Fervidicoccus fontis Kam940: one gene and its partner. Each later gene encodes a partner of the first gene's protein in a complex. Links are inferred from orthologs where the notes say so. Each region holds a gene or a part of one and is shown on either strand. Other genes may lie near its edges. The genes, in order: FFONT_RS05410 and FFONT_RS02180.

The links.
Region 2: the proteins of FFONT_RS05410 (region 1) and FFONT_RS02180 are in contact, whole or in part, in a crystal structure (PDB 3CW2), measured with the Saccharolobus solfataricus proteins. The link is inferred for Fervidicoccus fontis Kam940 from one-to-one orthologs. Residues at the interface, in WP_009989173.1 of Saccharolobus solfataricus: Val185, Arg186, Thr187, Asn188, Glu189, Pro190, Leu191, Gly192, Val193, Glu194, Ile196, Lys197, Ile200, Ser201, Leu204, Ile217, Lys218, Ile219, Tyr220, Thr221, Ile222, Gly223, Ala224, Pro225, Tyr227; in WP_009988771.1 of Saccharolobus solfataricus: Asp222, Lys225, Pro226, Gly227, Thr228, Gln229, Phe230, Asn231, Leu233, Lys234, Gly235, Leu259, Phe273, Thr274, Lys275, Tyr300, Leu301, Asp302, Pro303, Ser304, Leu305, Lys307.

Annotation. Positions count from the first base shown.
Region 1 is NC_017461.1:1,040,470-1,047,973, reverse strand. The notes cover bases 2,432-5,237. They hold FFONT_RS05410 (translation initiation factor IF-2 subunit alpha), read left to right. Parts: upstream 2,432-3,340; coding sequence 3,341-4,135; downstream 4,136-5,237. Other genes in these bases: FFONT_RS05395 (AAA family ATPase), read right to left, coding at 4,795-5,237; FFONT_RS05400 (CDP-2,3-bis-(O-geranylgeranyl)-sn-glycerol synthase), read right to left, coding at 4,295-4,816; FFONT_RS07355 (RNA-protein complex protein Nop10), read left to right, coding at 4,144-4,326; FFONT_RS05415 (30S ribosomal protein S27e), read left to right, coding at 2,998-3,198; FFONT_RS05420 (50S ribosomal protein L44e), read left to right, coding at 2,711-2,995. Also shown: FFONT_RS05435 (DNA polymerase sliding clamp), read left to right, coding at 268-1,002; FFONT_RS05430 (DNA primase small subunit domain-containing protein), read left to right, coding at 971-2,140; more of FFONT_RS05425, read left to right, coding at 2,206-2,431; more of FFONT_RS05395, read right to left, coding at 5,238-5,397; FFONT_RS05390 (hypothetical protein), read left to right, coding at 5,486-6,103; FFONT_RS05385 (Clp1/GlmU family protein), read left to right, coding at 6,087-7,331. UniProt on the Methanocaldococcus jannaschii protein: eIF-2 functions in the early steps of protein synthesis by forming a ternary complex with GTP and initiator tRNA.
Region 2 is NC_017461.1:423,053-430,672, reverse strand. The notes cover bases 3,062-5,983. They hold FFONT_RS02180 (translation initiation factor IF-2 subunit gamma), read left to right. Parts: upstream 3,062-3,858; coding sequence 3,859-5,109; downstream 5,110-5,983. Other genes in these bases: FFONT_RS02170 (DNA-directed RNA polymerase), read left to right, coding at 5,598-5,983; FFONT_RS02175 (PIN domain-containing protein), read left to right, coding at 5,088-5,516; FFONT_RS02185 (30S ribosomal protein S6e), read left to right, coding at 3,199-3,834. In the rest of the region: FFONT_RS02205 (30S ribosomal protein S28e), read right to left, coding at 1-16; FFONT_RS02200 (50S ribosomal protein L24e), read left to right, coding at 139-318; ndk (nucleoside-diphosphate kinase), read left to right, coding at 324-749; infB (translation initiation factor IF-2), read right to left, coding at 1,090-2,910; more of FFONT_RS02170, read left to right, coding at 5,984-6,125; transcription elongation factor subunit Spt4, read left to right, coding at 6,129-6,338; FFONT_RS02160 (GTP-dependent dephospho-CoA kinase family protein), read left to right, coding at 6,357-6,881; FFONT_RS02155 (redox-regulated ATPase YchF), read right to left, coding at 7,022-7,620. UniProt on the Methanocaldococcus jannaschii protein: eIF-2 functions in the early steps of protein synthesis by forming a ternary complex with GTP and initiator tRNA.

The DNA of each region.
Region 1 (7,504 bases):
ACAAACAGTACAGATTTGCTTAAAGAGGTTTCATACGAACCTTTCTTTCATGCTATAAATAGCGAAAATTTCAACTATTCTGGTCTTCTCCTGCCCTAAAGGGCGAGGCTTTCGGTTGTAAATATTCTAACAAAACTCAATATAAGGATCCTTATGATATGATTAGAAAATCTAAAATTTTCAAAAAATATATATCATTATTTAACAGATGATACATTAAAATATTAAGCGAGTTTAATTCTTGGTAAGAATAATGGTGTATCGTATATGAAAATAACGTTTAGTAACGCATCTCTTTGGAAGTATACTATATTGGGTATTAGCAAAATATTGGAAGAGGTTGCAATAAAAGCAGATAAAGATGGAATCAGATTAAGGGCGATGGATCCTAGCCATGTGATGCTTATTGATCTTTTCTTTCCAAGCTCTTCATTTGAAAGTTATGAAGCTAATTCTGAAATTATAGGTATTAACCTAGAAAATTTAAGCGATATGCTGAAAAGGGCAAAAAAGGGAGATAAGCTTGAAATAGTCACTGAGGGTAACAAATTCCAGCTCAAATTTATCGGCAAATTTAGTAGAATATTTACTGAAAGTACTGTCGACGTCCCTTACCAGGAATTACCAGATATTAACTTGGAGTTTAAGGCAGATATAAGACTTTCTGCTCAAATATTTAAAGATTCTATTGAAGATGTAGAATTTTTAGGCGACAATATCTATTTTATTGCAAATGAAAGTAAATTTACTATATTAAATGAGAGTGAAATTGGAAAGGCTATAGTTGAGCTCGATAAGGATTCAGGTAACATAATCTCTTTAGTGTGCGAAGGGGAACAAAAATCTCTCTATGGTTTAGAATATTTAGAGTCACTCTTATATTCTGCAGAGGTTGCGGATATTGTTTCAATACAGTTCTCAAGCGGAATTCCTACAAAGATAACTTTTGAATTTCCGCAGGGTGCAAGGCTTGTCTCTTACATCGCACCAAGAGAAGCGTAAAAGGTCGATAGATAGAAAAGAATGGCTTTTTCAAAAGCTTTCAGCATACTACGAGAAAGCTAAACTTGAGCTACCTGACGATATAAATAGCAGGGAATTTGCCGTCCAGCCTATAGACTATAAAGGTTATGTTAGACATTTATCCTTTAAAAGTGAAGATGAGCTTAGAAGCTTTTTATTAAAAAATCCACCTATGCACCTTTATTACTCATCTGCGATTTACACCTTCCCTGAGATAGATGATATGGAAAAAAAAGGAATGATAGGTTCAGAAATAATCTTTGATATTGATGCCGATGAAGTTCCTGGATGCGAATCTATTGAGCAACTACACGCTTGCCTAAACTGCGGATCGCTTCTTTATGGTAAGTCGATAAAAAAATGTACGAAATGCGGTAGCCAGAATGTTATTGAGGTCGAACCAATTCCTAAAGAATGCATCTTAAAAGCCGGAATTGAAGCAAAAAAGTTAATAAAAGTTTTAAGAAAAGACTTCGGTTTTGAAAAAATCAAGATATATTTTTCTGGCAATAGGGGTTTTCACGTTCATCCAAAATGCGATGATGAATGGTTGAAGCTAACGAGTGAAGAAAGAAGCATGATAATTAAGTATATAACAGGAAGTGGAGTGAATATTGAAAGAATAATCGGATTGGGAGAATCAATAAAAGGAAAAAATATGTATATTCCAAATCCTAAGGAACCTGGATGGAGAGGGAGATTAGGAGAAATCTTGTATAAAAAGATGAACTTAAATGATGAAAAAAAGATTACGTTCGGAGAAGCTGAGGTACTACTCGGAGAAAAAATTAATTTGAACGATATCATGAAAATGGCATCTATAAGTATAGATGAAAAGGTTACAGTCGATGTTCATAGATTAATAAGGATCCCTGGTTCAATAAATGGTAAGCTGGGTCTGCCTGTATTTGAAATAGGAGAAAGTGAGCTTGAAAGTTTTTCCATAAATTGTTCATATTCTCCGTTTAAGGAAGATGAGGATGTTAAAATGAATGTTTCAATGCAAAATAAGGAAATTTTAGGGATAAAGATAAATAGCTTAAAGGGGGATATTATAAAAATCCCTGGCTGCCTCGCCTTTTTATTCATCTCAAAAGGTATAGCAGATCCCGCCTAAATTTTTATTACAAGATATCAAAAAATTAAGTAATGGCGATATACTAAAACTTTTGGTCGTGAAAAATGAGCGAATCAATTGAGTTTGTACTCAATAGAATATCAATTAAAAAAGAAGTAAACTATAACGATTTAAAAATGAGATTTTTGAACATGATATCAAATGTATGTTATCAAAGAGGAAGTGCTCAAAGCTTTGTAAACAATGTAGAACTTTGCAAGAAAACAATAAAAGAAACAGAAAGTATTTCTAAGCTAATCTCAAAAATAATTTCTAAGAATTTAGATGACAGTCCGCTAGAAAAATCTGGTTTTCTTTCTTTTTTTGCAACATCATTTAAAAAAGATGAAGATTTTTATGTGTTTGTTGAAAATGATGATCCAGGGATTTTTAAAGAGTGTAGAAATGAAGATTTTTGCTTTTCGATTTTAAGCGTAAAAGAAGCAAAAGCACTTAAAGATTTATCTTTTGCGAAAGAACTGAGAATCAATTATTTAAACCCTGATTTTAAATAAAGACTAGTATGTGAAATAAGTTTTGCAATAAAAAAATAAACGGAGTGAGCCGGCATTGAAAATTCCTAAAAAAATTAGAGCCTATTGCCCAAGGTGTAAAAAACATACAGTGCAAACAGTAATGATTTATAAAGCTGGAAAAAGAAGAGCATTGTCTATAGGGCAGAGAAGATACGTCAGAAAACAGGAAGGTTATGGTTCAAAAAGAAAACCTGAACAAAAAAGATATGCAAAAACTACCAAAAAGCAAGTAATTAAGCTAAAATGCAGTGAATGCGGGTATATACAGCATAGAAAAGGACTAAGATTAAAGAAGCTTGAGCTCACAGAGGTGGCTTAAGCATGACAAAGAGGAGAAGCCTTCCTATCCCAGAGCCAAGAACAAAATTCATTTTAGTAAGATGTCCTGCATGTGGAAACGAACAAGTCATCTTTTCTCATGCAACTTTTCCAGTAAGATGCCTTATATGCGGGTCTCAACTTGTAAAACCAACAGGTGGAAGAGCAAGACTACAAGCACAGTTCATAAAAGTAGTTGGGTAGATTTTATTACTAGTTAAATCACAAATTTCTTTGCATCATACCATCTATTTTGGAAGAACGATATTTTTACTTAAAAAATAATATATAATCTCGGCAAAACCTATTTTGTAATAGCTATTAAGTAATTAACAGGTGAAATCATTTGGTTAGAGCCAGAAAAGAGCTTCCTGACGCTAATGAATTAGTCATCGCTACAGTTAAAGAGATTTTTGATTATGGAGCATATGTTGAGCTAGATGAATATAATGGAATGAGGGCATTTTTACCATGGAGCGAGGTTGCAACAAAGTGGGTTAAAAACATAAAAGAAGTTTTGAAGGAAAATGAAAAAATAGTTGTTAAGGTTATTAGAGTTAATAAGCAGAAAAAGCAAGTAGACGTTAGCTTAAAAAGGGTATATGATAGTGAAAAGAAAAAGAAAATGCACTGGTATAAAAGAAATCAAAGAGCTGAAAAAATTCTTGAACTAGCTGCACAAAAACTTGGAAAAACTTTAGATGATGCATATAACGATATCGGATGGCCTTTATTGGATCACTATAGTGATTTATATACAGCATTGGAAACTGCTGTAATGTTAGGACCTGATACCTTAAGAGTTCCTAATGCAAAAGAAGAGTGGATAATGCCTGTATACGAAGAAGCTAACAAACATATAAAAATTAAACAAGTCAAAGTTACAAGAATAATAAACTTATGGAGCACTTCTCCAAGTGGGATCGAAGATATAAGAAGCGTCTTGCTAAATATGAAGAACATTTCAGAGGATAATTCTTCAGTTAATATATATACGATTGGAGCACCAAAATATAAAATAGAAGTTATATCAGAGGATTACAAATCTGCTGAAAGGATAATCAACAGCATATTGGAAAAAGCGGAAAAAGACGCCCAAAAGTTGAAGGTCAATTTTGAAGTAGTTAAAGAAAAAGAATGATGATAAAAATGAAATGGCTAATGAGAAAATGTTCCAAGTGCAAAAGATATACGTTAGAAACTGGAAGATGTCCTTATTGTGGTGGAGAACTATTTGTTCCGCATCCTCATAGGTTTTCTCCAGAAGATAAATATGCTAAATATAGAATAGCAATAAAACTTACCAAGGAACGGACTTTAAATGAAGCTTGAATGCAATATAATTAGTAGATAAGTGAAGCAATGGTATTATAATGATACCAAATAGGAAAACATCCAATGATGGATGCGCGCAGATTGGACAAAGATAAATGAATAAAGTTGATCCTAAATAGAAATCCAGCTGGTCTACTAAGGGGAGCATCCCCCCTCTTTCAATCCCAATTCTCCTTTTAAAGAATGACTTAGTTATATCTCCTAAAATTCCTCCTAAAGAGCCTAAAAATCCCGTAAAGCAATACTGCAGTGAGTAGTAATTTAGTATACCTATAATCGCTCCCATTAAAGTACCAGTTAGAATTGCAAATGTTGTGCCCTCGACTGTCTTTCCATCGCCTAATATTCTTTTTCCGTCGCTCAAGTACTTTCCTCTGTCCAGTGGTCTTCCTTTGATAAACTTCGAAACGACAACTGGTATACCATTAGCGACCATTGGGGGAATGTATATTTTCAAAAAATCTATTAATATTCGCAATATATCCATTCAAATCCCTCATTTTTAATTGTGTATCTTCCTACAATTATATCATCTAATAGAACCTCTCCCTCAGATCTGGACGAGCCTTTAGAGAGTCTCAGCAGAGTGCTGTAATGCGAAAGGATGTTGTACCCGCTTGGAATATCTCCCTCGAGATAAACCTGTGCTGTCGAAAGTACTGGACTTAGCTTTGAATTCTCCTTTAATAAGGAATTAATAAGCATAAACAGTTTTGACGAGATATCCTCATTTTGAGAAAAGGAAAGCCTGTATAGATAATTAATGCTATCAACCACAATGAGCACATCTTTATAGAGGGAACGGAGAACCGCTTGTAGCAACTCCCATTCGCTAAACACGTCTATAAACATAATGTCAAAATTCTCGCCTAAAATTTGCAAGAGCCTTTCTTTATTAACAGAGCCTTCGGTATTAATGTATATAGCCTTATTGAACAAGTTCTTTATAAAAGTTAAGCAAAAAGTTGTCTTGCCTGAACCAGCCTCGCCATATATAGTAACATATCCTTTTTTATTGGGAAAAAACACCGAAGCAAAAGCATTCCAACAATCCTTCCCTTTTTTCATCAACTATTCACTACATTTTTTATAGTATATAAATGCTTATTTAGTCCTTCTATAAAAAATATTTTGTAAGGTCAACAAGAGTGAAATAATGCTCCTGTTATCTATTGTAAGCTCTAAAGATTATTATTTATTTGTTAAAAATCTTAGAGAAGAGTCTATAGATTTCAAATCTCCAAGTTACTTACCATTTAAGTGCAGTGAAGATGATGTTGTTATTTGTGACAAAAAAGGGTGCAAAGAAATAATCGGAACTTGCAGGAAGTTTAAAATTGAAAAATTTACAGATGAAGTTTTTCTTTCTCTTATACCTTTTATGATTGATGGCAAGGAAAAATACAAAGAGATAATCGTCGGGATTGATGTTGGAAGAGAGATCGGCTATGTAGTCTTGGCAGATGGAAAAATTATAGGCAAAGGTAAAGTCATTCAAGATGAAATAATCTCGGTTCTTAAAAAATATGAAAATGTGCCTCATGACAATATGATTGTCAAGATAGGCGATTATAATGATAACAATAGGCTTTGGAATTTGACATCAACGATTTTGGAAAATGTTAGTGCTGAGCTAGAACTTGTAGATGAATATAAGACATCTAAAATCAAGAGAAAACAATTAGAAGAAAAAGATCCTGATGTAAAAGCTGCATATATTATTGCTAACAGATCCGGAACGATTAAGTTGAGGAAGCATGGAAAAAATACTTGAAACTAATGAGATAGAAAAGTTTTATTTTATTAAGGGTCCAGCAAAAATTAACGTTTTACGAGGAAAGGTTGAAATAAACGGTATCTTATTCGACAAAGGGGAAAGCGTTGTTATTCATAAGTCTAGGAGCTATATTTTGAGAATTGAGAAAAATTCAAAGATCTCCGTTATAGGGGAAAATGACTTTTGTATTCGAGATGCAATAAATGAAGAAATAGAAGTTTACACTGATTGGAAAAAATATTCTTCTCTGATCGTTGAAGAATGCGCTAATAAAGAAAAAACATGTAAGGTAATTGTATTAGGGAAAGTGGATAGCGGGAAAACTACTTTTTCAAGTATGATTGCTAACACTGCATATTTAAAAGGAATGGAAACATATTATGTGGATACTGACTTAGGACAAAAAACTTTCGGATATCCTGGAAGTGTTACGATCTCTAAAAATAGTGGAAAGCTCTTTTGGTCAACAGCAAGTAAATCCGATAAGTTTATCTTTATAGGAAAGCTTTCTCCCGTTGGTAAAGAATCTGACGTAATCCAGGCAACAGAGGAACTAATCGCTGGAATAGAAAAGGGTATCATAATAATAGATACCGATGGTTGGTTCGGAGATCCTTTATCATTGAATTATAAATTCAGGATGATACAAAAAATAAAACCCGACTATACTGTTATAATCAGAAGTGGGCAAAAAATCGATCTATTTGTAAAATCTATTTTTCCTATCACCAAGATTATAACTTTAAACACCCCTCCAAACAAGGCTTCGAGAAGCAAGATAGAAAGGAAGATGATAAGAGGAGATAAGGTGTTATCGCTAATTGAGAGCAAAAAAAGCAGACTTTTGACTTATGGCTCTTTTTTTACACTTGGGGAAATTACTATTGGGTTCGGAAATCCATTAAGTTATAATGAATTAACTGAACTTTCTAATAAAATAGGTGATAAAGTGCTTTATGGAGAAGATTACGACGAAAAAACTGTAGTTATTGTAGAAAGGTTGAAAAGAAACAATTTCAAAGATTTCTATGTTATAAATACAAATAACCTAAAAGGGAAAATCGTTTCAGTTTTAAATGATAAGGGCGAACATATAGATATAGGATTTTTAACTGATATCAACGAATATGGATTTCTGATAAAAACAAGTTATGAAAAAGAAATCAAAGGATTGTATATAGGGAATATTACAATTTTTGATTTCAAACTAGAAAATTCTGACTGATAAATTATCTTCATATCAAACTCAATTCCGCCGCATGAATTGAGAAATTCGATCAATGTTATTCATCTGTTACCACCACATATTCGTGAACATGTCCTTTATTCTTTTGACATCAAGTGTTGATGGAGTTTTAAACAAAAGATATTAAAACATTCAGCTCTATCATAAATACC
Region 2 (7,620 bases), 620 kb from region 1 along the record:
CTTCCTTTAAGCTCATTTTATTTTCCCTCTACCTTTGATTGTTAAAAATAATTTAAAATTTGACAATAATAAAGCTTATTAAACATAAAAAGTTAAAAGTCTTGTTGTATAAACCAACAGAAAGAAGGTCGATCAAAAATGGCAAGGCTTGTTAAGTGTGCTTTTTGCGGTAATGAAATATTACCAGGAACTGGTCTGATGTACATAAAAGTTGATGGAAGTGTTATGTGGTTTTGCAGCAGAAAATGCTATAAAAATATGCTAGTGCTTAATAGAAAAGCAACAAAACTAAAGTGGACAAAAGTAGCAAAAAGGTGATTTACATGGCAATTGAAAGAACATTTGTTATGATAAAGCCAGATGCTGTAGAAAGGAAACTTATCGGAGAAATAATATCGAGGTTCGAAAGAAAGAACTTAAAAATAGTTGCCATGAAGCTTATAAAAATGACCAAAGAGCAGGCAAAAGAATTATATATTCCTCATAAGGATAAGCCATTTTACAACGATTTAGTTAATTTTGCAACCAGAGGACCTGTAGTGGTAATGGTGCTTGAAGGCGATTCAGCAGTTGAAGTTGTAAGAACTTTAATAGGATCTACAGACGGAAGAAAGGCATTGCCTGGGACTATTAGGGGAGATTTTGCACTCGACATTCAAGAGAATGTCATTCATGCATCTGATTCAAAAGAAAGCTATGAAAGAGAGCATAAAATATTCTTTCTTGAATCAGAACTTCTGAAATACTGAGTTATATTACTAATAGTTATTAATCCTGATTTTACGAAATTTAAAGTCACGCCTTTTTGTTTAAATATTTTTAAGGATTTATTCTTGTAAAAGCTTAGCAATAAGCTTTGCCAAGTAATGAAGTTTCCTTTAATGACTTCTAATTTTTGCATAAAAGTTATCCTAGAACCTAAAGCAGTAAATCTCATAGAAAGCTCAAGAGTGATTTCTGTTTATTCTTTTTGCCTCGTAAGCAAAAAATTTAAGCTTGAACAAATGCGGGGAACTATAACTGCTAGAAAACATGATATTAGAATTTTGAATGCTAAATATTATTTGTTATGGAATTCATAGAACAAAATCATACAAAAGCATATAATGGATCGCTTTTTCTTTTTATTTTAATTATCTCATCTAATACCATTTTAACATCATCACTTATATCGCCTTTGAATTTAGTTAAAAATGTCCTCGCATGCAGATCGGGAACGTCTGTATAAATAATATCGCCTTCGTTTATTTGCCTTCCAACCATTATGTTGCCTTTGACTGAAATTGCGACTTGCATGCCTGGCTTTGCTTCTTTAAGACTTTGTCCTTTGTCTTGAATTTGCTGAAGTATACCAAGCTTTCTACCTGCCTCGTCCATTAATGGGCTCCCAGGTTTGAGTATACCTCCCAAAACTTCGATTCCAACAATAACAGGATCGCTCCTTCTGAAAACAAATCCTGGGATTATTCTAAATTTTGCAGGCCAAACTAAGTTTTCCATTTCTTTTATTTTTTCTAATCTCTTTACTTCCTCTTTCCAATTGAAATAGTCTTCAAGAAGCTTATAAATTATATTGTTTAGCATTATTTTCACATTTAACTTTTCGGCTTCTTCTTTAGCATCAGGCATTACTTTAACATTAAACCCCAAAATTACGCCTAAAGTTTCATCATCTTGCTTGGAAATTGATGCCTCAACAACATCCCTTTTTGTTATATTTCCTATATCAGCTATTCTAACTGGAATGTTATTTCTTTTCAAAGCTTCAACAAGTGCATCTAAAGTCCCCAAAGTATCAGCTTTAGCTACTACCCCGCTTTTATCTGTTTTTATCTTTATCTTACTTAGCTCTTCTAGTATTTTATTTTTAGCATCTTCTATTTCTTCAGGTGTATTTGCAACATATAGCTGAGTTCCTGCGACTGCATTGTCTAAGTCCGGAGCAACAATTTTTACCCCAACAGCTGCTACAACTTCATCTACACTCAAAAACTTGTCTTCTGGCGATCTGATTTCTTGCAATGGCTTAGGCATAAGGAGATTTCTAACCTTTGTAACGATCGGTCCTTCGGCGCTTCCAAGAACTATTGTATCTCCTTTTCTTAAAATTCCATCATATATTATTACATCAATAGTATTCCCCAGTCCTGGCATCTCCTTAACTTCAAGCACTACTCCTTTGGCATTTCCTGAAGTAAATATCAGCCTATCCTTCAAGTACTGCTGAGACAACCCTGCAAGCATTGCAAGCAATTCTGGTATTCCCTCACCTGTTTTTGCGGAGACGGGAACGATGCTCACGGTTCGTGTAAAATCTTTTATTCTATCAAACCTATCACTGTTAAATCCGTATCTACCAAGCTCTCCCATTAGATGATATATCCTCTCATCCAAAAGTTCCTTAGTTCTTTGTGACTGCTTAGCATATGAATTTATAAAAGCTTCATTTGGATAAGGCTTCCAACCCGGAATTTTATCAATTTTATTTGCAGCGACCAAAAATGGAACCTTTCTCGCCCTTAGAAGTTGCAATGATTCTACAGTTTGCTCTTTGAAACCTTCTATTATGTCAACGACCAATATAGAAAAATCTGAGATCGCTCCGCCTATTCTTCTCATATTCATGAAAAGCTCATGTCCAGGTGTATCTATAAACAACAGCCCTGGAATTTTTAGCTTAACAGGTATTATTTTTTTAAGAGGTTCAGCTAATTGCTCTATAACTCTCGAGGGAACTACGCTTGCACCAACATGTTGCGTTATCTCTCCAGGCTCTCTTTTAGCGACACTTGTCCCTCTAATTTTATCAAGTAACGTTGTTTTTCCATGATCTACGTGACCCATTACAACGACAATAGGTTGCCTCAGTTTTTGCTCTTCGATTCTAGAAGTACCGCTCAATTTAATCACCAAAAATGTAATTGTTATTTGTTTTTAAAGACGAGTCATTATCTTATATTGTTGATTGGATAAATGTCTAATTCAAAATTATCTCTGAGCAAAAAGCTTATAAACATTTGCAATAGAGTAAAAGAAACTCAATTTCTTTTGTTGAAATAGAGAATTTAATTATTATGCTTTCAAAAAAGGTATAATTAAAATTTAATTATCCTTTTAATAATAATAAATTTAAACGCATTTAAATAATCTGCAAATCCGGCAATGAAAAAAGAGCTGGATGCGGAGGTAAATGAAGTAATGCCCGAATTTAAATTAGTAGTATCAGTTCCAAAGCACAATAATCAATCAATCAAAGTGAAAGTAGTTGGAGATGAAAAAATTCAGCTGAGCAAGGAGCAAAAAGAAGGAAGAAAACTTCCCATTGCTATTGTTTCACGCGCATTGGCTGATAAGCTTAACGTAAATGATGCCGTTCTCATGTTAAAGTTCTCGCAGGAAGGCGGAAAAGTAATTAAAATGCACTTTAAGACTACTATTGAAGACGGTTTAGATGAAAATACAGTAAAGATATCTTCAGACCTTTTAGGAGAAAAAATCGGAGAACTTCAGGCGGAAGCTATAGCTATGAAGTCAAAAGCATTTCAGCTAACTCTAGATGATTCAACGAGCAGAAGATTTGTAGGAATGAAGATAGGTGACGAAATAGACGCTGTAATTATAGATCTAAAAGGTAAACTAGTAGTGAAAGGGGGCTCGGATAACAGCGGTTTTCCCATGAGAAAGGATCTTCCTGGTGCAGTTAAGAAAAAGTTGCTACTTTCAGGGCCTCCTGGTTATCATCCTGAAAGAAATGGTGAAAAAAGAAGAAAAATGGTCAGAGGAAATACAATAGATGAAAGCTTTGTTCAAATAAATACTATTTTAGTGCAATAAATTATATCGTTAAAGTGATGTATTTTGGCTTATGAAAAAAAGGAACAACCTGAAGTAAATATTGGGACTGCAGGTCATGTAGACCATGGAAAGACTACTTTAGTTTATTCTCTCACTGGTATCTGGACTTCAAAACATAGTGAAGAGTTAAAGAGAGGAATGACAATAAAGCTTGGATATGCAGATGGGGGTATATATAGGTGTTCTAACTGTCCATTTCCAGAAGAGTACCAGCCCTTACCAGAATGCAAGGAATGTCCCTCAGGATCGGAGCCTGAGCTTTTAAGAAGAATATCTTATGTTGACGCGCCAGGACATGAAATACTTATGACTACCATGCTTTCTGGTGCTGCTATAATGGATGGAGCACTTTTAGTGATAGCAGCCAATGAAAAGTGTCCTCAACCGCAAACTTTTGAGCATTTTAAGGCTCTTGAAATAATCGGAATAAAAAATCTCATTATAGTTCAGAACAAAGTTGACGTAGTAAGCAGGGAAAGAGCTAGAGAAAGTTACAATGAAATTAAACGTCTCATAGAAGGCACATGGGCAGAAAATGCTCCTATTATACCTATTAGCGCTCTAAAAGGGGCTAATATTGATGTTCTTATGGCTGCAATACAAAAGTACATACCTACTCCGGAAAGAGATCTGACTAAGCCTCCTTTAATGCACATTGTTAGAAGCTTTGATGTAAATAAGCCTGGTACACCTCCTGAAAAACTTGCTGGTGGTGTGGTTGGAGGCACACTTTCGCAAGGAGAGCTTAAAATCGGCGATGAAATAGTAATTCTGCCAGGCATGAAAGTTAAAAAATCGGGCGGAAGAGAAGAATATCAGGCTATATATACTGAAGTTACTAGTTTAAGGTTCGGTGAAATTGAGGTTGAAAAAGCCCTTCCAGGCGGATTGCTCGCTGTAGGGACAAAGCTAGATCCATCTATTACTAAAAGAGATCAACTTATTGGAAACGTTCTTACAATTCCTAATAATAAACTTCCTATAATAGACCATATTGAAATGGAATATCATTTGCTCGAAAGAGTTGTAGGTGCAAAAGAATTCATCACAGCAAGACCTATTCAGGCAAAAGAAAGACTAATGATTACGATAGGGACTGCTCTAACTAAAGGAGTAGTTGAGAGAGTATCAAGCAATGTAATAGAAATTTCGCTTTCAAAGCCCATTGTTGGCATAAGCGGTAGCAGGGCTGTGTTCAGCAGAGAGATTAATGGGAAGTGGAGATTGGCAGGATGGGGGATCTTGAAGTTATAAAAAACATATATGTAGTGCTTGACACAAATTTCTTGTTTATGCATCTAAGAAAGTTTGATGTTTTCGAAGAGATCTCTTCTTTGATTAATTATAAACCGGAATTCATTTGCTTAGAAAGCGTTTTAAATGAATTAGAAAAATTGGAGAGGAAAAACAGAAAAAATGATAATGAAATAAAAAAACGAATTGGCTTGATTAAGGAAAAATGTGAACTTCAAAAGTCTAATTATTTTTCTGCTGATAAAGACATTTTAGAAATTGCTTTGAACTTAACCGAAAAGGGCATTGTAATTGTTGCTACAAATGACAGAGAATTGAGGAGAAAATTGAGACAGATCGGGATAAAAAGTATTTACTACAGAGAAAGTGAAAACTCCCTTGAAACAGATTTCGAATTCTGGCTATAATTTAACATAATACTTATAAAAGCTTTATATCAATAATATAAAACAACTTTTCAATATTTGTAGCAATGAGGTAATGAGTATATGTTTTTACGTTCTAGGGTAAAGGATATACTAAGGATTCCGCCGGAAAGGATGAATGAAGATTTGGACAAAGTCGCATCAGAAATACTGAATCAATATTACTCGGGATACTATGACGATGAGCTTGGAATTATTATTGGTGTCGAAAAGGCAAAGGTAGATCCATTTGGAAAAATTGTGCATGGAGATGGAGCATCTTATCATAATGTAGAAGCGTCAATAATTTCTATGAAGCCTTTAATGCATGAAGTAGTAGAGGGCTTTGTAACAGACGTTAAAGATTATGGATTATTCATTAGGATCGGTCCAATAGATGGATTTGTGCATAAATCGCAAATTTCTGACGAATACGTTGAATATGATAGCAGCAGGGAAGCATTTATTCTGAAAAACAGTAATAGAATCATTGAAAGAGGAGATATTGTTAGAGCAAGGATTATCGCATTAAGTTTTTCTACTGAAAAAAAAGAAATAAGGGTCCAATTAACTATGAGACAGCCCTACCTTGGTAAAACTGTAGAGGGATAAGCAATGTCTAAAAGGTTGAAATCTCCTTATAAGGCATGTATAAAGTGCAAGGCTCTTGTAGAACCAAATGTCGAAGTATGTCCTGTCTGCGGGTCTAAAGAATTTACTAATGATTGGGAAGGACTTGTAATTGTCCTAGATGTTAATAATAGTAAAATAGCTCAAATCTTAGGAATTACGAAGCCTGGAAAGTATGCAATAAAGATTAGGTGATGATAAATAGTTCTAAAAATGAATGATAAACTCAAGAAAGTTCTTTCGGAACCATTTGGTCCAATTTATTCTGGTTCCTCTTTTGAAAACCTTATAAAAACTACACATAATAAATTCAGGTATATAACAATAGGAGATTATGTAACGGAAAAGTATATAGAAATTGCAGAAAAATCTCCTGTGCTTTCTTTTGTAGATATGCAGACAAAAAGAGAAAGATATGATATTTCAAAGATAAAAAGTTACTATACGGATATAATCGAAATATATAACAAACAAGGAACTATCAGTAAAGAAACAATAAATGAAGAACTTTCTGAAGTTTTAATTAACTACATCCAAGGCATTTCATCTTTAGTAATTGTTAGAGGAGAGGAAGATCTTCTATCATTATATGTCCCTTTATTAATACCAATGAATTCCAGTGGAAGAGTAATTTATGGGCAACCAGGAATGGGCGCTGTTGTCTTTGATGTTAACGAAAAGACAAAAAGAGAAATAAGCAATATACTGCAAGATTTTTATATAGAATTTTCGATTTAATTTTATCGGATATTAAGGGAAAATTTCTTCAATGAGGTATATTTTGACCTTCTCTCTCCTAGAAGGTGAAAGGTGTAAGCTGTATAACTAATAAAAATGATGAGCACCAAACAAACCTTCATCCTTCAGAAAGAGAACACTCAGATTGTTGAGACAATTTTAAAGACAAGCCTATCATAAACTCTGCTACCTTCTCCCATCTTTTGCTTTGTCCTTGCATCAATAGCATACTGAAATCCTTTTTCTAGTTCAGTATGTATTAAACCCGCTACTACCTTAGGAGAAGCTTCATGATCTACTATTAGCGCATCTGGCAATATATTGCCGTTTTTATCTGTAAGCTTATTAATGTCTTCAACAGGAAAAACTACAACTTTTTTCAATACATCGTAAATTATAGAATTAATTACTTTTTGAACACCTGTAGAACCATACCTTTTAAGGACTTTTTCTTCTATATATTTTAGAGCAACTTCCTGCTGTGGAGTTAACTTGACATTTTCTTTTATAAAAAATATACTATCTCCTGGAATATAATCGATCAGATTCATCTTTGCAGCTTTTCTTAAAGCTAGTTCAGATTCAGATGAAACTGGAACAACTGGAACCTCGGGAAATTCTTTTTTCAGTCTTTCAATATTTTCATATGCGGTAGGAAGATCTGCCTTATTTGCAGCAATTATATGAGGCTTAGCCGTCTTTCTTAATTCTTTTGCAAAAATATAAAAATCTTCTTCTT